DNA from 2 places in the Blautia liquoris genome. Region 1 is predicted to be linked to the other one. Evidence: a T-box and tRNA genes for the amino acid it is inferred to sense, from the RefSeq annotation. Region 1 holds a T-box; the other holds one or more tRNA genes.
What was found. A T-box is a leader RNA that pairs with one kind of tRNA and senses whether it is charged. The one in region 1 lies ahead of thrS (threonine--tRNA ligase), so its partner is inferred to be a tRNA-Thr.
Positions count from the first base shown of each region.

Region 1 (10,878 bases):
ATCAACACGATCATGTGCATACACATACACATCAAAATACAAAGGCTGTGCTTAACCGTCTCTCAAGGGCGATCGGGCATATGGAGTCAATAAAGCGCATGGTGGAAGATGGAAGAGACTGCAGTGAAGTTCTGATTCAGCTGTCGGCTGTGAAGTCTGCAATCAATAATACTGCAAAAGTGATCCTGCAGGATCACATTGAGCATTGTATTGTGGATGCCGTGGAAAGCGGAGATATGGAAGCACTTGAGGACCTGAATAAGGCAATCGACAGATTTATCAAGTAAAAAAACAGAGAGGAAAAAATAATGGCAAAAGAGACGAATAAAATGCCGGATCTACATGTAAAACTGAATCCGGATTCAAGTATTAAACATGTCATTGGCATTGTAAGCGGAAAAGGAGGAGTGGGTAAATCGTTTGTCACTGCTTCACTTGCAAATCAGATGGCAAAGATGGGATATCGCGTGGGTATTCTGGACGCAGACATCACCGGTCCTTCAATTCCCAAGATGTATGGACTTCATGGTTCCATCAAGGGGAATGACAGCGGGATGTATCCGGCTGAGGCGGAAAATGGCGTAAAAATTATGTCCGTAAATCTTCTGCTGCAAAATGAAGAGGAGCCGGTGATCTGGAGAGGGCCCATTCTGGTAAATGTTGTGAAACAGTTCTGGAGTGAGGTAGTCTGGGGAGATCTCGATTACTTATTTGTTGATATGCCGCCGGGAACCGGAGATGTTCCGTTGACTGTCTTCCAGTCCCTCCCGGTCGATGGAGTCATCATCGTATCATCTCCCCAGGAGCTGGTGCGTATGATTGTGACAAAAGCGTATAAGATGGCACATATGATGGCAATTCCCGTACTCGGTGTGGTTGAGAATTACAGTTATGTAAAATGTCCGGACTGCGAGAAAAAGATTGAAGTATTCGGTCAAAGCCATATTGATGAGATTGTGGAAGATTTGGGAACAAAAGTCCTGGGAAAGATGCCGATTCGGACAGATTATGCAAATGCTGCCGATGCGGGAACATTTTCCGGCGTATTGAATGAATACGTTGATGATGCACTGACTGCTCTGGTTCAGCTGTCATAAACAGCACGGATAAGATGATTAAAAAGAATGTTTGACAAGAATAAGCGATCGTGCAATAATTGTTATACGATAGGTATATGGTTTTGATTGTATTACCTATCACAAGAAAAGTAAGCAAACGCTTTGGAAAGGGTGATTATGATGGCAGAAAGCAAAATTAAACTGCCGAATGTAAAAGCCGTTGAAGACTTCGTAAGCGCAGCATCAAAGTGTGACTTTGACATAGACATTTTTTACAATCGCTTTATCATAGATGCCAAATCCATTCTGGGTATATTAAGCATGGACTTGTCGAGAACATTGACTGTTCACTGCTATGGCGAAGACCAGGATTTTAAACAAACTTTACAGAAGTATTCAGTGGCCTGACAGGCACAAAAAGAAGGACATAACAGAGGAACATTCGTTCTGTTATGTCCTTCTATGTATCATGCAGGCTTGTGGAAACAACGGGCAGCTTGTACAGGCGCAAGAAGACGCAGGAAAGGTGATAGGATGGAGACAATCCGTATATCCGTGCGGGCATTGGTGGAATTCCTGCTTCGCAGCGGGGATCTAGACAACCGAAAGGACGGGTTTGCCGATAAAGAGGCGATGCAAAAAGGCAGCCGTATCCACAGAAAGATTCAAAAGAGTATGGGGGCTGGTTATCGTCCAGAATGTCCGCTTATCTATGAGAAACAGTTTGATCACTATACTCTGCGGATTGAAGGCCGTGCAGACGGAATCTTCTATAAAGATGGCATGGATGTGATTGACGAGATCAAGAGTACTTATACACTGATCTCGGAGATTACAGAGCCGGTGCCGGTTCATGTGGCACAGGCAAAATGCTATGCCTACATCTATGCCCTTTTGAACCATAAAGAGCAGATGGGGATTCAGATGACTTACTGTAATCTGGAGACAGAGGAGATCAAACGCTTCAACGAGACTTTTTTAATGGCAGAGTTGGACAATTGGTTTACAGATTTGATCTGTCAATACCAGAAGTGGGCAGATTTTCAGTACTTGTGGAGACAGAAGAGGAATGCATCAATGCAGGGGATGGAATTTCCTTATCCATACCGAAAAGGACAGAAAAAGCTTGTGGCAGATGTATATCGCACGATTATCAGGGGGAAACAGCTTTTTGTAAATGCACCTACGGGTGTTGGGAAGACGTTGTCGGTACTTTTTCCGGCGGTCCGCGCAGTGGGGGAGAACAAAGGAGATAAGATCTTTTATCTTACTGCTAAGACGATCACCCGGACCGTGGCAGAAGAGGCGTTTTCAATCTTAAGCGAAAGAGGCCTGCTCTATAAAGTGATTACGCTGACGGCAAAGGAAAAGATGTGTGTCTGTGATGAGGTGGACTGCAGTCCTGAGACATGCCCACGTGCAAAAGGACATTATGACCGGGTAAATGATGCGGTTTTTGAGCTTCTGAATCACAGTGATACGTTATCGAGAGATGTGGTATTGGAGGCGGCAGATAAGGCACAAGTCTGCCCCTACGAATTTCAGCTGGATTTGGCTACATGGGTCGATGCAGTCATCTGTGATTATAACTACGTCTTCGATCCTGTGGTTCGTCTTCGCAGATTCTTTGGAGAAGGCATGGGAAAGGGAGAATATCTCTTCTTGATTGACGAGGCCCACAATCTGGTGGAACGAGGAAGGCAGATGTACAGTGCAGCCGTATATAAAGAGGATTTTCTGGAGATCAAAAAGCTGATTAAGCCTTACGTACACGATACAAAACTTGCAAGGGTGTTGGAACGCTGCAATCGGCAGCTTCTTGCCTTTAAAAGAGAGTGCAGCAAAGATTACCTGGAACTTGAAAATGTCGGAAATTTTCTCCTTTCTATGATGGGGTTGGTGGGAGAACTGGAACGTTTTCTTCAGGATCTGGGAAATGGAGAGTTGAGAAAAAAGATTCTTGAATTTTATTTTTCTGTGAAGTCGTTTGTCAATATCTACGAAATCATGGACGAAAATTATATGATTTATGCCAGACATACGGCAGACGGACGCTTTATGCTGAAACTATTTTGCGTAAATCCGGCGGACAATCTGCAGGAATGTCTGAATAAGGGAGTGAGTGCAGTATTTTTCTCGGCGACACTTCTCCCGGTCCGTTATTATAAAGAACTGTTGTCCGTGAGAAAAGATGATTATGCGGTTTATGTGGAGTCGCCATTTGACCCTGACAAACGGAAACTGATTCTGACGAATGACGTGAGCACGAAATATACCAGGCGGAGCACAGAGGAATATACAAGAATTGCCTCTTATATCTGTCAGACGGTGGGGCAGAAAAAGGGAAATTACATGGTGTTCTTTCCATCTTATCAGATGCTGAAAGATGTAAACGATATCTTTCAGGAGTCATTCTTGCCCAAGGTAGAGGCTGACGGAGGTGTCCAGGTGCTGCAGCAGGTTTCCGGTATGAACGAGACCGAAAGAGAGGCTTTTTTAGATGCGTTTAGCCTAAACAGCACAGATTCAGAGACTCTGATCGCGTTTTGTGTAATGGGAGGAATTTTCTCAGAAGGAATTGATCTGGACGGGGAACGACTGATCGGAGCGCTCGTTGTGGGGACAGGCATTCCAAAATTGGATACGGAACGGGAAATTCTGAAAGAATTCTATGACAGGCGGGGCGAAAAAGGCTTTGATTACGCCTATCGTTTTCCCGGCATGAATAAAGTCTTCCAGGCCGCGGGACGTGTGATACGAACAGATGAAGATACCGGAGTGGTCGTGCTTTTAGACGAACGCTTCCGGTATCGGGAGAACTTGGATCTCTTTCCGCGGGAATGGAAGACATACAGTACCTGCTCCGTCAAAACGATCGCAGATGAGGTAAAAGAATTCTGGGATCGTTACCCCTGAAATGGATCTGTAAAGGATCCGTAGACGGATACCGGTTCGCTATGTAGGAGCAGATGGGAGGTGTCGCCCATCATCTGGCATCGAAAGTATGCTTCACCCGGAGTACGCTCTTCGGTTCCGAGTACAGTGACGGAGGTCGGGGCGAGAAAGAATCCCTGCCATAACTGGTGGGGAGTCACATTGATCAGGTGAGAGACCAATGCACCTGTGATTCCCAGATGGCAGAAACAGACGACAACATCGTCGCGATGAGTATTTTTCTCAGTGAGATAGCGGTATCCATCCCTGCGATATCCGTATTTTACGAGCAGCTCATCCATCTTTGCCGTGACATATTCGTAATTTTCCTTTAGATTTCCCGAGATCATATCCGGGCTTTGGTGCCATCCGTCCAAATCAAACAATTCCGGATGAGTATTGAGATAATCGGATTTTCGATCCCAGGGGAGAACCTGTTTTCCGGTCTGTGGGTCCACAATTGGGGAATCGAACTCTTTTAGCCAGTCACAGGTGACTGCCTTTCGATCTAATTTTTTTAGCGAGGCAGCTGCAGTATCTTGTGCCCGCCCGAGGGGAGAACAATAGATGTCCGTGATGTCCCATCTACTGGTCCGTTCTGACAGATATTCGGCTTCGCGCCATCCTTTTTCTGTGAGAGAATCGATATCGTAATTGGGTTCTCCGTGACGTATAAATATCAGCTTCATTTTTAAAAAACCTCCAAATTCGCCCTTGTGGGCTGTTTTACCTTAAGTATAACTTAAAAAAAACACCTTGACAATGCCAGATGGCGTGTTATACTTAAGCCACATAGAAGACAACACGTTGAGAAGAAGAGTAAATCGTGAAACGTTACAGAGAGAGACATAAAAGCTGGAAGTGTCTTATCGGGAAACGGTTGAAAACTACCTTTGAGTGGCCCCAATTCGGTCCGGTGATTCCGTTATCATCGTAATGAGTGGTTTTTAAAACAATTTGGGTGGAACCGCGAATGTGATTGATGATTCGTCCCTTACAGTATGTATTTTGATACGGCTGTGAGGGACTTTTTTAGTTAAATAAAGGAGGATGTATATGATTATAACATTGAAAGATGGATCAAAAAAAGAATATGACAAGCCGTTGTCCGTGATTGATATTGCAAAAGATATTAGTGAAGGACTGGGAAGAATGGCTGCCTGTGGGGAAGTCAACGGGGAAATTGTGGATCTCCGTCATGAAATCGACCGGGATTGTACCCTTGCTATCCATACACCTTCAGATCCAGAAGGACTGGCTGCATATCGCCATACAACTTCACATATTATGGCACAGGCAATTAAGAGATTATATCCGGATGTAAAGCTGGCAATCGGTCCGTCGATCGCCGATGGATTTTATTATGACATTGACAGTGAAGAGCCGATTACTCCGGAAGATCTGGCTAAGATTGAGGCAGAGATGAAAAAGATTATAAAGGCGGCCTATCCGATTCAAAGATTTACGAAACCAAGGGATGAGGCGATTGCCTTTATGGAGAAACGTAATGAGCCATATAAGGTAGAGCTGGTTGAGGATCTTCCAAAAGGAGAAGAGATCAGTTTCTATGAGCAAGGAGAGTTTGTAGACCTCTGTGCAGGACCGCATCTGATGAGCACAAAGCCTGTGAAGGCCTTTAAGCTCACAAGTATCGCCGGTGCCTACTGGAGAGGAGATGAGCGCAATAAGATGCTCACTCGTATCTACGGAACTGCATTTCCAAAGAAGGCGGATCTGGAAGAGTATCTGAACAAGATTGAAGAGGCAAAAAAACGTGATCACAGAAAACTGGGACGTGAGCTGGGCCTTTTTATGATGAGTGATGAGGGTCCCGGGTTCCCGTTTTTCCTTCCGAAGGGAATGGCACTTAAGAATGCTCTTTTGGATTACTGGAGGGGACTCCATGTGAAGAATCATTATGACGAAATTTCGACTCCTGTTATCTTGAGCAGATCTCTGTGGGAGACATCCGGACACTGGGATCATTACAAAGATAACATGTATACTACAAAAATTGATGAGGAAGATTACGCAATCAAACCGATGAACTGTCCGGGATCCATCCTGGTCTATGAATCGGAACCGCGTTCTTACCGTGATCTTCCGCTGCGTCTTACGGAACTTGGTCTGGTACACCGCCATGAAAAGTCAGGCCAGCTGCATGGGCTGATGCGTGTCCGCTGTTTTACACAGGACGACGCTCATATCTTTCTGACACCGGAACAGATGAAGGAAGAAATCAAGAAAGTTGCAAAACTTATCGACGAGGTTTACAATCTGTTCGGTTTTAAATACCATGTGGAGCTTTCTACTCGCCCGGATAACAGTATGGGCAGTGATGAAGACTGGGAGATGGCAACCGATGCTCTGCGTGGTGCTCTTGATGAGATGGAGACCGATTATCTTATAAATGAAGGTGATGGTGCATTTTACGGGCCGAAGATTGATTTCCATCTGGAGGATTCGCTCGGAAGAACTTGGCAGTGTGGGACCATTCAGCTTGATTTTCAGCTGCCGCTGCGGTTTAACCTGGAATATACAGGAGCGGACGGCGAGAAACACAGACCGATTATGATTCACCGAGTTCTTCTCGGATCGGTGGAGCGTTTTATCGGAATTCTGATTGAACACTATGCGGGAGCATTTCCGACATGGCTTTCACCGGTTCAGGTAAAGGTTTTGCCGATATCAGAAAAATATGAAGAATATGGAAACCAAGTCCTTGACAAATTGCAGAACGCCAAAATTCGTGCAGAGATTGATCTGCGTTCTGAAAAGATCGGATATAAGATTAGAGAGGCACAAAATCAGAAGGTTCCATATATGCTGATTGTCGGTGCAAAAGAAGAGGAAGACGGATGTGTATCTGTCAGAAACCGCAGAAAGGGCGATCTGGGACAGAAAGAACTGGAAGGTTTCATAAAAGAAATAAAAGAGGAAATTCGAATAAAAGCGAATGATTAAGTCAATACTATCTCCGTATATAAAGGAGGTAGAGACTTATGACAGTATTAAATTGTTCCGCTGCAACCTGTGCTTACAATGTTGATGAGCTCTGTTCAAAAGGAGAGATCAAAGTAGGCGGTGCAAATGCACACGATTCGGATCAAACTTCATGCGAGAGCTTTATTGAGCGCAAAGAAGGTTCTATGAGTAATAGTGCAAGCTCAGGATGTACAACCATAGGTATTGACTGCGAAGCAGAAAACTGCAGCTATAATGAACAATGTAAATGCGTTGCGGGTGCCATAAATGTCGGAGGCAATGAGGCTTGTACCAGCGACGAGACCAGATGCAGTACATTCACACAAAACTGATGATGCCAACTATTCAGCCATAAGCTCGTTTTTGAGCTGCTGCGCTTTGCGCATGGCTGAATAGTAACAAAAAGTGCTTGACGGCTGACTTCAACTATGATATTATAAGCGAGTATGAAAACAAAGAAGAGTATCCACTCTCACCTTAGCGCCTGAAGCGACTAATGGTTAATAAGACGATTGAATGGACTACATATGTCCAGATACGTAAACGGTGGATAGTCTGACTGACTATCTTTTTTTATGCTGTGACAAGCCTATATTAAGATGGAATTTCATAACAAGAGCGAAGTGTAAACAAGGAAAATATTATGGAGGTGTACAACAATTAGCGAATTAATGATTAACGAACAGATACGTGACAGAGAGGTCCGTCTGATCGGTAAAGATGGGGAACAGTTGGGTATTATGTCTTCCAGAGACGCCTATGGAAAGGCACAGGAGGCGGGGTTGGATCTGGTAAAAATTGCTCCGAAGGCGAAACCGCCTGTCTGCAAGATCATCGATTATGGAAAATATAAGTATGAACTTGCCCGTAAGGAAAAGGAAGCCAAGAAAAAGCAAAAAACGATAGACATCAAAGAAGTACGTCTGTCACCAAACATCGGCGCCAACGATCTGAATACAAAAGTGGGTGCAGCCAGAAAGTTTATTTCCAAGGGAAATAAAGTTAAGGTTACTCTGCGTTTCAGGGGCCGTGAGATGGCACATATGAGCAATGGGAGACATATCCTTGATGAATTCGCTGAAAGTCTGTCTGATATCGCTTCGGTTGAGAAGGCACCTAAGGTTGAGGGCAGAAGTATGACCATGTTTTTATCAGAAAAACGTTGAAAGATACGTTGCTTTTAGGAGGAAGTTAACATGCCAAAAATGAAGACAAACAGAGCGGCTGCAAAGCGCTTTAAGACAACAGGAACAGGCAAAATTATGAGAAACAAAGCATATAAGAGCCATATCTTAACCAAGAAATCTCAAAAGAGAAAGAGAAATCTTAGAAAGTCTACTGTTCTTGATGCAACAAACGTAAAGAATATGAAGAAAATCTTACCGTATTCGTAAGAGGTTTTCAAGGAGGAATATAAGAAATGGCAAGAGTTAAAGGCGGAGTGAACGCTAAGAAAAAACATAACAGAACTTTAAAGCTGGCAAAGGGGTACAGAGGTGCCAGAAGTAAACAATATAGAGTTGCAAAACAGTCAGTGATGAGAGCACTGTCCAGTTCTTATGCAGGAAGAAAGCAAAAGAAGAGACAATTCCGTCAACTTTGGATTGCACGTATCAATGCGGCAGCACGTATCAACGGCCTTTCATACAGCAAATTTATGTATGGATTAAAACTTGCCGGTGTAGAACTCAACAGAAAGGTTCTTGCTGACATGGCAATCAATGATAAAGATGGTTTTTCAACACTTGCAGAACTTGCAAAATCAAAGATCGCTGCATAAATAATCACTTCCCGGAAAGCTTATGTTTCCGGGATTTTTTTCATTAAAAGGATAGCAAATTATAAAACCACTGGTCAAATCTCCAGTGGTTTTATAATCTCCAAAAATAAGAAAGCTCCGTAACTAATGGGGAAATGTCTCGTAATTATCACTCATATGAAGTATATAGTTCACGCTCTTATTAACATCTATCGTTTATCATTTAGTCAACTACAATAGATTTATAATGTATGTCTAAACAGGACTCCATCCGGCACAAACGAACCTTTGTGCATTGACATCTTAGTTTACTACAAAATACACGAAAAAGAATGGGGCATAAATTATGAGAGATACAGATGTTATTGAACATATCAAGGAGCTTTGTGCGGAACGCAAGTGGTCGTATTACCGTCTTGCAAAGGAATCCGGACTTCCTTACTCCACAATTAACAACATGCTGCACCGGACGAATATACCGACAGTTCCCACACTTCAGAAAATGTGTGATGCCTTCGAGATTACTTTATCAGATTTCTTTTTGGAGGGCATAAAAGAATACACGCTTACCAATTCTCAGACAGAGCTGCTGGAAATTTACAAAAATCTTTCCAAAGATGACAGGCGAATGCTGATCGCCTATGCCAAAGGCCTTGCAAAACTACTTGATGCACCGAAAAAATAGCCGCGGCGAAGGGACAGATTTATTAGTCTTTTTTCGAAAGTATAACTGTGTTCAGATTGGCACAAACAGATATTACAGCCGAACAATTTGATTTTTGGATTGCAATTCATTACTCGAAGAGGTATGATAAGAATATAACAATCTTTGGCTGCTATGACATACGGACAAAGTTATATTAACAGAAGCTAGAGGCTTAAGGGAAAGCCGGAAAGGGACTAATCATGGATGTGAAAGAAAAGGCATTATTGCAGCACGAAAAATGGAGAGGAAAAATTGAAGTTACAAGCAGAGCAAAGGTGGAAACTCCCGAGGATCTGTCGATTGCATATACGCCGGGTGTTGCCGAGCCCTGTCTTCGTATCGCCGAGGATAAGGATTTATCCTACAAGTACACACGCCGTGGCAATATGGTAGCCGTGATCACTGACGGTTCTGCAGTTCTGGGCCTTGGAGATATCGGGCCGGAAGCGGGCATGCCAGTTATGGAAGGAAAGTGTGTACTGTTTAAAGAATTCGGCGGTGTAGACGCATTTCCTCTCTGTGTGAGGACAAATGATGTGGATGAAATTGTAGATACAGTTGCATTACTAGCAGGAAGCTTTGGCGGTGTGAATCTTGAGGATATTTCAGCACCAAGATGCTTTGAGATTGAAAAAAGATTAAAAGAACGCTGTGATATTCCGATCTTTCACGATGATCAGCATGGTACAGCGGTGGTGACGGCGGCTGCTATGATTAATGCCTTAAAACTCGTGGGAAAAGACATTTCAGATATTAAAGTTGTCACCTCAGGAGCAGGTGCAGCAGGTATAGCGATCATCAAACTACTGGTGAGTCTGGGACTGAAAGAGGTCATCATGTGTGACCGAAAGGGTGCCATCTATGACGGAAGGGAAGGCCTGAATAAAGAAAAGCAGGAGATGGCCAGAATATCGAATCTCGAGAAGAAAAAGGGAACTCTGGGAGAGATGCTCAAGGGAGCAGATGTATTTATCGGGGTTTCAGCTCCAGGGACTGTGACAGAAGAGATGGTAAAAAGCATGGCTCCTGATCCAATCCTGTTTCCGATGGCGAATCCGGTACCGGAGATTATGCCAGATCTCGCAAAAGAAGCAGGCGCAGCCGTGATTGGAACAGGCAGAAGCGATTTTCCGAATCAGATCAATAACGTTTTAGCATTTCCGGGGATCTTTAGAGGAGCCTTAGATGTTCGCGCGAGTGATATCAACGATGAGATGAAAGTGGCGGCAGCATATGCAATTGCCGGCCTAGTTGATGAAAAAGAATTGAATGCCGACTATATCATCCCGAATCCATTTAACAAAAAAGTGGCTCCTGCTGTTGCCGAGGCAGTAGCGAAAGCTGCAAGAGATACAGGAGTAGCCCGGATATAGGTTGGTTTGGAGGTTTAGATATGGAGTTTGAAGAGTTAAGGGCTGAAATGATCAAAGCAATGA
Region 1 covers NZ_CP063304.1:3,154,659-3,165,536, reverse strand. Annotated here, with positions in the region: gene INP51_RS14360 (metal-sensing transcriptional repressor) at 1-287, shown strand, start outside; gene INP51_RS14355 (Mrp/NBP35 family ATP-binding protein) at 309-1,097, shown strand; gene INP51_RS14350 (HPr family phosphocarrier protein) at 1,239-1,466, shown strand; gene INP51_RS14345 (ATP-dependent DNA helicase) at 1,593-3,974, shown strand; gene INP51_RS14340 (histidine phosphatase family protein) at 3,965-4,681, opposite strand; T-box leader at 4,791-4,990, shown strand; gene thrS (threonine--tRNA ligase) at 5,049-6,956, shown strand; gene INP51_RS14330 (DUF1540 domain-containing protein) at 6,995-7,309, shown strand; gene infC (translation initiation factor IF-3) at 7,649-8,143, shown strand; gene rpmI (50S ribosomal protein L35) at 8,174-8,371, shown strand; gene rplT (50S ribosomal protein L20) at 8,398-8,757, shown strand; gene INP51_RS14310 (helix-turn-helix transcriptional regulator) at 9,083-9,421, shown strand; gene INP51_RS14305 (NAD(P)-dependent malic enzyme) at 9,643-10,815, shown strand; gene INP51_RS14300 (GatB/YqeY domain-containing protein) at 10,836-10,878, shown strand, end outside.

Region 2 (10,878 bases), 370 kb from region 1:
TAGACTGATTAATGAGTCTTGCAATCGTATACGTATCATGTGGGCTGCTGATAATCACGCAGTCATGGTCCATAGCCAGTTTCTGAATACTTTTTGACACCTTTGCACCAAGACCCACTACAATACAGCTGGCTTCCATCTCAATCGCACAAAGCTGATCATCCGCTCTGTTTCCAAGAATAACCAGATCACTTTTATTAATATATTTCTCCATAAAGTCCGGATGAAAAGAACCGATTACAACCCTTCCCTCCACAAAATATCCATGTTCATTACCAATAATAATTTCGCCATCCAGAGTTTCCGCGATGCTGCGGTATTTTGTCTTCGCCTGTGACATGACACTGCTGTCATAAGCATCCATATAAGACTTTGCTATATCACTGACTGTGATAATACCAAGCAGTTTCTGATCTTTACTCGTAATCGGTAGGGTAACGACGTTTTCTTCACGCATCATTTTCCAAGCTTTTTTTACGGATATATTCCCTCTCACGCCCGAAATCTCGTGGATATCAATCTCTTTTACTTGTGTTCCCGCATCCGGGAGATAGCCAGGTACCCGTACACCAAAACGATCCAGTACATATTCTGTCTCTTCATTGATCTGTCCGGCACGCTTTGCAACAAAACTTTCATTTTCTGTTCTGTTCTTTATATCAGCATATGCAATCGCCGAGCATATGGAGTCCGTATCCGGATTCTTATGACCGATGATATATACTTTTTCTCTTCTATTCATAGAAAACCTCCTACTATAGTAATAATAGTAACATCTTTTAAATATATGGTAAATAGAATTCTTATTTTAATGTTTTTATTTTCACGTATCTATGTTAGAATAACCACATGTGCATCATTATTAATGATAAGGAGTATAAAAAATGGCAGAAGAAAAAATGACTATGGATGAATTTAATAAAGCTGTAGATGAATCTTTTGATTCCTTTAAAGATGAGGACCAAATGGTCTGGGAAAAATTAAGACAGCTAAAAGAAGACAAGACAATTCTGGATGTTACAGTGGATGGTATTGTCAACAAAGGTGTTGTATCCTATGTAGAGGGAATCCGTGGATTTATTCCTGCTTCCAAACTCTCCCTTGGGAGAATTGAAGATTTAAATGAATACCTTGGAAAAGAGATCAAAGTTCAAGTTCTAGATATCGATGAACAAAAAAATCGTCTGATTCTCTCCCGCCGTGCATTGCTGCAGGCAGAAGAAAAAGAAGAACGAAAAGCAAAGATTGATCAGATTATAGTCGGAACTATTATGGAGGGAACTGTAGAGAGCATAAAACCTTATGGAGCTTTTGTCGACCTTGGCAATCACTTAAGTGGTCTGCTTCATGTTTCACAGATCAGTCAGAACAGGATCAAAGATCCTTCTGTTGTATTGAATGTAGGTGATCCCGTTAAGGTTAAAATAATCGCAATCAAAGATGGAAAATTAAGTCTCTCCATCAAGGCAATAGACGACGATGCTAAAAAAGCCGAGGAAGATGCAGTAAAAAATGTGAAGCTTCCAAAGGCGGAAGACCTGACCACAAATCTTGGTTCTCTCTTCAAAAACATAAAACTATGAGACTGCTGTCAATGTAGCGTTTCTTTGCATATAGTATAGTAAACCCGCAATCGAGGTTTTATACTGTCAGTTTTTAAAGTGCATGCATATATCTGGGTGAAATACTTTTATCGGTTGCTTTACCATAAAGGGACCGCTTCGGCGGTCTTACATAACCCAGAAAAAACGCATCAATCTGCAGATTTTGAACAAACAAGAGGATCAAATGATTAATAAAAATTATACTTATATTCTCAGATGTTGTGATAACACCCTTTATACTGGGTGGACGAATGACATTGAAAAGAGGCTGAGGGCTCATAATTGTGGAAAAGGTGCAAAATACACAAAATCACGGCGGCCTGTATCTTTAGTCTATTATGAGACATTCAAAACAAAAGAAGAGGCTATGCAAAGAGAATGGAAAATTAAGCACCTTCCCCGCAAAAAAAAGTTAGCGCTGATTGACATGAAAATATAAAACAAGAGGTCTTCGGGCTGACAACTCAGCTTACGCAAGACCTCTTTTCGTATCAGATTACTATCGGTTCTACAATATAATACATCATAATAAAGTGGCATAAACTCCCTGCCATCACAAACAGGTGAAAAATCTCATGTGAGCCAAAATTTTTATGTCTTGCATCAAATATGGGGGTTTTAACTGCATATACAATTCCCCCTGCGGTATAGATAATTCCTCCTGCAAGAAGCCATCCAAACGCAGGTCTGGACAATGCATGGAAGATCTGAGGAAATGCCAGTACACACAACCACCCCATCCCAATATAGATAACGCTCGAAAACCACTTCGGACAATTAATCCAGAAAGCTTTAATTAACATTCCGATTATAGCCACCGTCCAGACAATTGCACAGAGGATAATACCGGTTCTTCCTTCCAGAACAATCAGGCAAATAGGCGTATAACTTCCGGCAATCAGTATGAATATCATAAGGTGATCCGCTTTTTTCAGACGTTTGTTTACTTTTTCATTGATATCAAATGTGTGATATACTGTACTTGCAGCGTAGAGTAAAATCATGCTGGTCATAAATATTGCAAGTGCAATGATATGAATATGATCCGGATCTCTCGCTGCCTTTGAAAGCAGCGGTACTGTTCCAAGAATAGCCAATATACAGGCTATTCCATGAGTGATTGCACTTCCCGGATCCTTAATAGATATTTTTTTCAATATTAATCGCCTCTATTTCATTACATAGTTTTAATAACTACTTGTTGTACTAATTATATTACATCATATCATAATTAAAATCAAGACAATTATGTAAAAAAAAGATCACAACATTCATTCAGATGCTGTGATCTTTTTTGGATCTTACAATCATTCAGTTTCTGGGGGAAGGTACAAAGATGGATCAAGGGGAGAACCATCTTTCTGAAGTGCAAAATATAAATTGCTTCCTTCTTTCGTAAAATACTTTGTAGGAGTATTAATATTGGCAATAACCGTTCCGCTGGCAACTGTCTGTCCTTGTTCTACATTCACGTCTTTCAGCTGTCCATATACTGCCTGATAGCCATTTCCCATATCCATGGTGACAGTTGTTCCTGTAACTGCATCTTCTGTAATAGATACAACCTGACTATTGGCCACTACCGCGACTGGGGTATCCACAGCTGCTTCAATCATAACTGCCGGATTACATCGATAAGAATCTAAAGTAGAAAAATAAACAGTTTTATCCATGTTATACGGAATTAAAATTTTTCCTGATACCGGAAGATTTAGTAAGGTACCTTCGTTAAAATCCAGTTCCGGAAGGACAGCCTGTGAAGCTGCTGCATCTGCATCCGCAGATGGAGTCTCCGGCTGTGCTTCATTTTCACTGCTCTGTGATGGTGCCGGTGGTTCACTTGGATCCGGGGTAACATTGGTTTCTTCATTTTCTGTATCATAAGTATTTACATCTTTTGTCTCTTCTTCCTCTGTTGTTTCGTTACTTTTCTTTTCTTCTTCTTTATCTTTTTTTGCACTTTCAATACGTGCCTCATCCGGCTTTTTACTCTCATAATGGTATACGTATACACCACAGACAAGAGTAGCAGCTACCAAAACTACGCTCAATACAATACGCAGTGTCTTTTTTCCTGATTCCATCTCATTCACCTCTACTAATTTTATTGAAATTGGGGGGCAAAATTTCTCTTGCTCCAATGATACTACGGATTGTTGCGCACTTTGTGCTCCTGGTATCATTAACTTTTTCTGTATTAGTAGGGTTGCCTAAAAATGAAAATCTATACAATTTTTTCTATTTTTTCTTGTCTTTCATAACCTGTGTATTCGGAAAATAATAATTTAGGATATCACGCCATGATTTTCCTCCCTTTGCCATTTGATCTGCTCCATATTGTGACATTCCCATACCATGGCCACTTCCTCTGCAGGTGATCAATATTTTGTCATCTCTTTTGGAAATAGAAAAAGATGCAGAGGGTAGTCCCAACAGGTCCCTAAATACTTCTCCTGGTATTTTTATCCCAAAAACCTCGACTTCCATTGCATATCCTGAAGAATCTTCTGATGATATCGCTATATGATCAGCAAAATTATCTTTCTTTAATTTCTGATCCTTATCAATTTTCTTCAACTTTTCATACAACTCATCATTAGAAAACGAAAGTGGTTTTCTCTTTGGCATATAATCTAAGTCGGGCTTACTCTCTACACCTACCAGCCAGCCATAATCATCTCTCTTGAGAACTTCTTTGCCACTCCTGGTCCAGCCATTACTTGCCCGACAAAAAGGTGCTGATACAATCCTACCACCATATCCCAATACACACCCCTTTGTTTTTTTTACGGCCTCTTTACATAATAGCATCCTGTCAGTTTGTAAATGATGTGATCTCTCATATTCCATATTTTCTTTCAGAATCTGATCATAGACTTTCTGGTCATAATCAGATTTTTCATATTCATACCATACACGACTTCTGACGAGAACAGCCTGTGCACAAATTGTTTCTAACTGATAATGATCCGGTATCTCCCGGTATAAGATAGAAGGAAGTAGTTGCTCAATATTATCCTTTTGTGATAATTTCACGTAATTTTTTCCCGACAATAGCATAGTTCCAAGAATTGGCAAAAAAATAAGCAGAAACAGAATCGCTGCAAAATATTTCATCTGTTCCTGCATTATATGTTTCTTATTTTTTATCATATACACATATCAGTCCATGTTTCTTATTCTAATATATGACTATTGGGACAATTTATGTCTTGTTCTTCTTTTTCCAATTGAGCTCCACACTCTGAGCAATATTTAGCATTCGGATCCATAATTCTTCCACATTTTGAACAGACAAGATCCAAAGGTTCTTTTAACAGCCTATTCATCCCTTTGATATCTTCTTCCAATTTTGCGATCTCTAATTCACTCACTTTCACTGTATCCACATAATCAGATAAATTAGAAATAAGAATGTCTGGATCCTCACATACTTTTTTGTAATACTCCTGTCCCAATATAGAGAAACTATATTGTTGTTCATTCAGCATCTCTTCTAAAATAATTTCTGTCTGGCCTCTTTCTTCCGATAACTTATCATGTTCCTGCTTTGTCATATACTCTGCCCCCGCTTCCGATATCCAAAAAATTAGTTTATTAAATTATATGCAGAAACTGCATCAGATATATGATATTGTTCACTTTTGGGATTTCCATCTGATTTAGCTGTAACTAAAATATATTCATCTTCTCCAATTTTTGAAAGACTGGCCAAACACTGCCCGGAAGAATTCGTAAAGCTTTCCTTTCCTCCTTCTATCACTCCTCCGTTTGTCAAGTTATTTTCTGTTAATTCACTTAATACTGAATTTTTTAAGACAATTCCGTTCGGATGTGGAGGCGTAACAGATGTAGTATAAGTATCTGAAGTAAATATTTCACGAAATACATCATTTCTCAGGCAATATTCAAACAAAACAGCCATATCTTTACAAGTTGAGTAATTGTCATCACCTGGAAGACCCGTACACGATACAAAGTGAGTGTTATTCATACCAAGCCCATCTGCTTTTTGATTCATCTGGTTTACAAATTCATCCTCCGATCCTGAAACTCGCTGTGCAAGTCCTACACAAGATTCTGCTCCGGAAGATATCATAGAACCATATAACAAATCTCTTACTGTCAGGTTTTCTCCTCCTACAAAACCAGTCATAGCTGCACCCTGTGTATAAAGAGTATTTATAATTTCATCAGATATCATTACATTTTCATCCAGATTTGAAAGATTCTCAATAGCCACAATAATGGTCATTATCTTTGTCAGAGGAGCCGGATATATCTTTTCTGTACCTGCTTTATTCATTACAACTGCCTGATCTCTTAGACGAACAAGATAGCCACTGGCACTATGTATACTTTCACCCGGTATAACACTGACTGGAATTGGGGCTGAAGAAGGTACAGGAGGTTCTTCTTCTTTAACAATATTTTCGGGTGGAACTTCTGTATATGCTGCCTCCTTCACAGTTTTTATTTGATCGATTTCATGGATATTATTCGAATCTAACATCTTAAATACCATGAGAATCATCAAAAGAATAATAATCAGTAATAAAAGACATAAAAATATTGTCTGTCTTTTTTTCTTTTTTCTTCTGGCTGCACGTCTGGCCTCCATCTGATGCCGTCTGTTCGTGTTAATAGATGCTTGTTCCATATTAAGCATTCCCCCTATCTTCAGTATTATATTATTTCAAAAAAGGATATCAAATAAATTTGATATCCTTAAAATTCATAATAAACACTGAAGCATCGGGGATTCGAACCCCGGACAACTTGATTAAAAGTCAAGTGCTCTACCACCTGAGCTAATGCTCCGAAAAAAATATGCCTAGTTCCGGAATCGAACCAGAGACACGAGGATTTTCAGTCCTCTGCTCTACCAACTGAGCTAACTAGGCATTCAATTGCGGGAGTAGGATTTGAACCTACGACCTCTGGGTTATGAGCCCAACGAGCTTCCAGACTGCTCCATCCCGCGCTATTAAAATAAAAAATTTGTTGAAGCCGATGATCGGACTCGAACCGATAACCTGCTGATTACAAATCAGCTGCTCTGCCAATTGAGCCACATCGGCACAAGGAAAACCATCCAATTAAATGACTAAAACAAATGAAGGGCAATTTAAATTTACTCTTCAATGGATGGAGAAGGATTCGAACCTTCGAAGGCGTTGCCAGCAGATTTACAGTCTGTCCCCTTTGGCCACTCGGGAATCCATCCATAATGGGACCTACAGGGCTCGAACCTGTGACCCTCTGCTTGTAAGGCAGATGCTCTCCCAGCTGAGCTAAGATCCCATATTATATACAATTTTAAGAAAATAAAGCGACCCAGATCGGACTTGAACCGATGACCTTCGCCGTGACAGGGCGACGCTCTAACCAACTGAGCCACTGGGCCATTATGATATTTGAAGTATGTACCTTCAAAACCGCATACAAATTATAACATCATTCCATCTTTTTGTAAACACCGGACCTTCACTTGATGATAAACTTCATCAAGTGTCAAGGTCAAGCCCTCGACCGATTAGTAACAGTCAGCTCCATACATTGCTGTACTTCCACCTCTGCCCTATCTACCTCGTCGTCTTCAAGGGGTCTTACTTCTTTCGAATGGGATATCTCATCTTGAGGTGAGCTTCACGCTTAGATGCCTTCAGCGTTTCTCTCTTCCCGGCTTGGCTACCCTGCCCTGAGCCTGGCGGCTCAACAGGTACACCAGCGGCCGGTCCATCCCGGTCCTCTCGTACTAAGGACAGCTCCTCTCAAATATCCTACGCCCACGCCGGATAGGGACCGAACTGTCTCACGACGTTCTGAACCCAGCTCGCGTACCGCTTTAATGGGCGAACAGCCCAACCCTTGGGACCTACTACAGCCCCAGGATGCGATGAGCCGACATCGAGGTGCCAAACCACTCCGTCGATGTGAACTCTTGGGAGTGATAAGCCTGTTATCCCCAGGGTAGCTTTTATCCGTTGAGCGATGGCAATCCCACTTTCATACCACCGGATCACTAAGTCCTACTTTCGTATCTGCTCCACCCGTCGGTGTCGCAGTTAAGCTCCCTTCTGCCTTTGCACTCTTTGAATGGTTTCCAACCATCCTGAGGGAACCTTTGAGCGCCTCCGATACTCTTTCGGAGGCGACCGCCCCAGTCAAACTCCCCGTCTGGCATTGTCCCATGTCCGGTTCACGGACTCTGGTTAGAAATCCACTACTGCAAGGGCGGTATCCCAACAGCGGCTCCAAAGATACTTGCGTACCTTCTTCTTAGCCTCCCGCCTATCCTGTACATGCAGTACCGGGTCCCAGTACCAAACTGGAGTAAAGCTCCATGGGGTCTTTCCGTCCTGGCGCGGGTAACCAGCATCTTCACTGGTACTTCAATTTCACCGGATGCATTGTTGAGACAGCGCTCAAATCATTACGCCTTTCGTGCGGGTCGGAACTTACCCGACAAGGAATTTCGCTACCTTAGGACCGTTATAGTTACGGCCGCCGTTTACTGGGGCTTAAATTCAAAGCTTTGAGCCGTAGCTCTGACCTCTCCTCTTAACCTTCCAGCACCGGGCAGGCGTCAGCCCATATACTTCACCTTTCGGTTTCGCATAGACCTGTGTTTTTGCTAAACAGTTGCTTGAGCCTTTTCTCTGCGGCCTGACTTTCGCCAGGCACCCCTTCTCCCGAAGTTACGGGGCCATTTTGCCGAGTTCCTTAACAATGCTTCTTCCGTCGGCCTTAGGATTCTCTCCTCATCTACCTGTGTCGGTTTACGGTACGGGTACAATAAAAACAATAGCGGCTTTTCTTGATCCATGGCTCACACGCTTCCCTACTTTACTTCGGTCCGCTTCACGTCTTTGGATTGTACTGCGGTTTTACCTGCAGCACTCCTCCTTCGCTTGCACGCGGCTTTCCATTCCGCGCCCGTGCTCTCCACACATGTCCCCACAGTTCTGTTTTACTGCAGTGCAGGAATCTCCACCTGCTTTCCATCGACTACGGCTTTCGCCCTCGCCTTAGGTCCCGACTTACCCAGAGAAGATCAGCTTTACTCTGGAAACCTTGGATATTCGGCCGAGAGGATTCTCACCTCTCTCTCGCTACTCATTCCGGCATTCTCTCTTCTCAGATCTCCACGGCCCCTTCCGGTACCGCTTCTTCGTTCTGACAATGCTCCTCTACCAATGATCTTACAATCATTCCTGAGCTTCGGTGTCGTGTTTTAGCCCCGGACATTTTCGGCGCAGAACCTCTCGACCAGTGAGCTGTTACGCACTCTTTTAATGTATGGCTGCTTCTGAGCCAACATCCTGGTTGTCTTTGAAATCCCACATCCTTTTCCACTTAACACGCACTTTGGGACCTTAGCTGCAGATCTGGGCTGTTTCCCTTTTGACCATCCAACTTATCTCGTATGGTCTGACTCCCAGACATCGGTATCACGGCATTCGCAGTTTGATATCCTTTGGTAAGCTTTGACGCCCCCTTGGGAATTCAGTGCTCTACCTCCGTGTATCTTGTCTGAGGCTAGCCCTAAAGCTATTTCGAGGAGAACCAGCTATCTCCGGGTTCGATTGGAATTTCTCCCCTACCCACACCTCATCGCCACCCTTTTCAACGGATGTGCGTTCGGTCCTCCACGGCCTTTTACGGCAGCTTCAACCTGGACATGGGTAGATCACCCGGTTTCGGGTCTGCGTGTTCCGACTTTCGCCCTCTTAAGACTTGGTTTCCCTTCGGCTCCACACCTGACAGTGCTTAACCTTGCCGGCACCCGCAACTCGCCGGACCGTTCTACAAAAAGTACGCGGTTGTGCATTTGTAACACTTCCACAGCTTGTAAACACAGGGTTTCAGGTTCTCTTTCACTCCCCTCCCGGGGTCCTTTTCACCTTTCCTTCACAGTACTATGCGCTATCGGTCACTGAGGAGTATTTAGCCTTGGGGGGTGGTCCCCCCGTCTTCCCACAAGGTTTCTCGTGTCTCGTGGTACTCTGGATCCTGCCGGTCTTTCCTTCTTTTCGCCTACGGGTCTTTCACCCTCTTTGGATGGCTTTCCCAAAACCATTCGGCTAAGTTAGAAAGTACCTCCTGCAGTCCAAAACCCCATGGTGCACGCACCATGGTTTGGGCTCTTTCCCGTTCGCTCGCCGCTACTTGGAAAATCGAGTTTTCTTTCTTCTCCTCGGGGTACTTAGATGTTTCAGTTCCCCCGGTTCCCTTCCCTACGTTATGAATTGGCGTAGGAATGCATGAGGTCTGCTCATGCGGGTTTCCCCATTCGGATATCTCCGGATCTCAGGCTGTGTGCGCCTCCCCGAAGCTTTTCGCAGCTTGCCGCGTCCTTCTTAGGCTCTCAGTGCCAAGGCATCCACCCTGCGCTCTTAATGCTTGACCTTTGTTGGTCCACCTCCCCGCTAGCGTGCGGTTCGGTTTTGTGTTTACTGATTCTGTATTGGAATCCATGTCTGACTCTCATCTTCCATGGACTTCGACTTTCTTTAAAAGCATCGATTCTTTCGAATCTATCTGGTTTCGATAACATCATGTATTCTCATACACAATGCCTCGGATGTCTTTTCTCTATCTTGCGTTTTTCACGCTTGGATATAGATATAATCTGTATGCAGTTTTCAAGGTACATATCATACACCGATTCCTGACTATTCATTCATCGATGAGTGGAGATAAAGAGATTCGAACTCTCGACCCCCTGCTTGCAAGGCAGGTGCTCTCCCAACTGAGCTATATCCCCTGGGTATTTATGATATATTATTAGCTGGGCTTAAGTGGGCCTTTGCCCTATGGCTTTCACTTAAATTATTAGCTGGGCTTAAGTGGACTCGAACCACCGACCTCACGCTTATCAGGCGTGCGCTCTAACCGGCTGAGCTATAAGCCCTCAATTTTATTATTAGGTGCTGGCAGCCACCTGTTCTCCCACACCGTTACCAGTGTAGTACCATCGGCCGCTTAAGGCTTAACCTTCGTGTTCGGGATGGGTACGGGTGTTTCCCCTAAACGCATCGCCGCCAGCAGTTAGTTATTCAGTTTTGAGACTGACAAGCTGTAAAAGTTTCGTTTCTGTTACTTTTACACTTGATAACTAAACAGTAAAACACATCCGGTTACTTGTCCGTTTCCTTAGAAAGGAGGTGATCCAGCCGCACCTTCCGATACGGCTACCTTGTTACGACTTCACCCCAGTTACCAGCTCCACCTTCGACTGCTCCGTCCTCCGTAGAGGTTCGGTCACAGG
Region 2 covers NZ_CP063304.1:11,029-21,906, reverse strand. Annotated here, with positions in the region: gene INP51_RS00135 (putative manganese-dependent inorganic diphosphatase) at 1-742, opposite strand, end outside; gene INP51_RS00130 (S1 RNA-binding domain-containing protein) at 885-1,583, shown strand; gene INP51_RS00125 (GIY-YIG nuclease family protein) at 1,789-2,043, shown strand; gene trhA (PAQR family membrane homeostasis protein TrhA) at 2,096-2,761, opposite strand; gene INP51_RS00115 (M23 family metallopeptidase) at 2,912-3,688, opposite strand; gene INP51_RS00110 (SpoIID/LytB domain-containing protein) at 3,843-4,757, opposite strand; gene INP51_RS00105 (zinc ribbon domain-containing protein) at 4,781-5,161, opposite strand; gene INP51_RS00100 (D-alanyl-D-alanine carboxypeptidase family protein) at 5,194-6,264, opposite strand; tRNA gene INP51_RS00095 (tRNA-Lys) at 6,353-6,425, opposite strand; tRNA gene INP51_RS00090 (tRNA-Phe) at 6,436-6,508, opposite strand; tRNA gene INP51_RS00085 (tRNA-Met) at 6,515-6,588, opposite strand; tRNA gene INP51_RS00080 (tRNA-Thr) at 6,613-6,685, opposite strand; tRNA gene INP51_RS00075 (tRNA-Tyr) at 6,750-6,831, opposite strand; tRNA gene INP51_RS00070 (tRNA-Val) at 6,836-6,908, opposite strand; tRNA gene INP51_RS00065 (tRNA-Asp) at 6,938-7,011, opposite strand; rRNA gene INP51_RS00060 (23S ribosomal RNA) at 7,120-10,017, opposite strand; tRNA gene INP51_RS00055 (tRNA-Ala) at 10,302-10,374, opposite strand; tRNA gene INP51_RS00050 (tRNA-Ile) at 10,448-10,521, opposite strand; rRNA gene rrf (5S ribosomal RNA) at 10,539-10,656, opposite strand; rRNA gene INP51_RS00040 (16S ribosomal RNA) at 10,768-10,878, opposite strand, start outside.
Region 2: it has a tRNA-Thr gene. The T-box ahead of thrS (threonine--tRNA ligase) is inferred to sense a tRNA for this amino acid. The anticodon was not compared.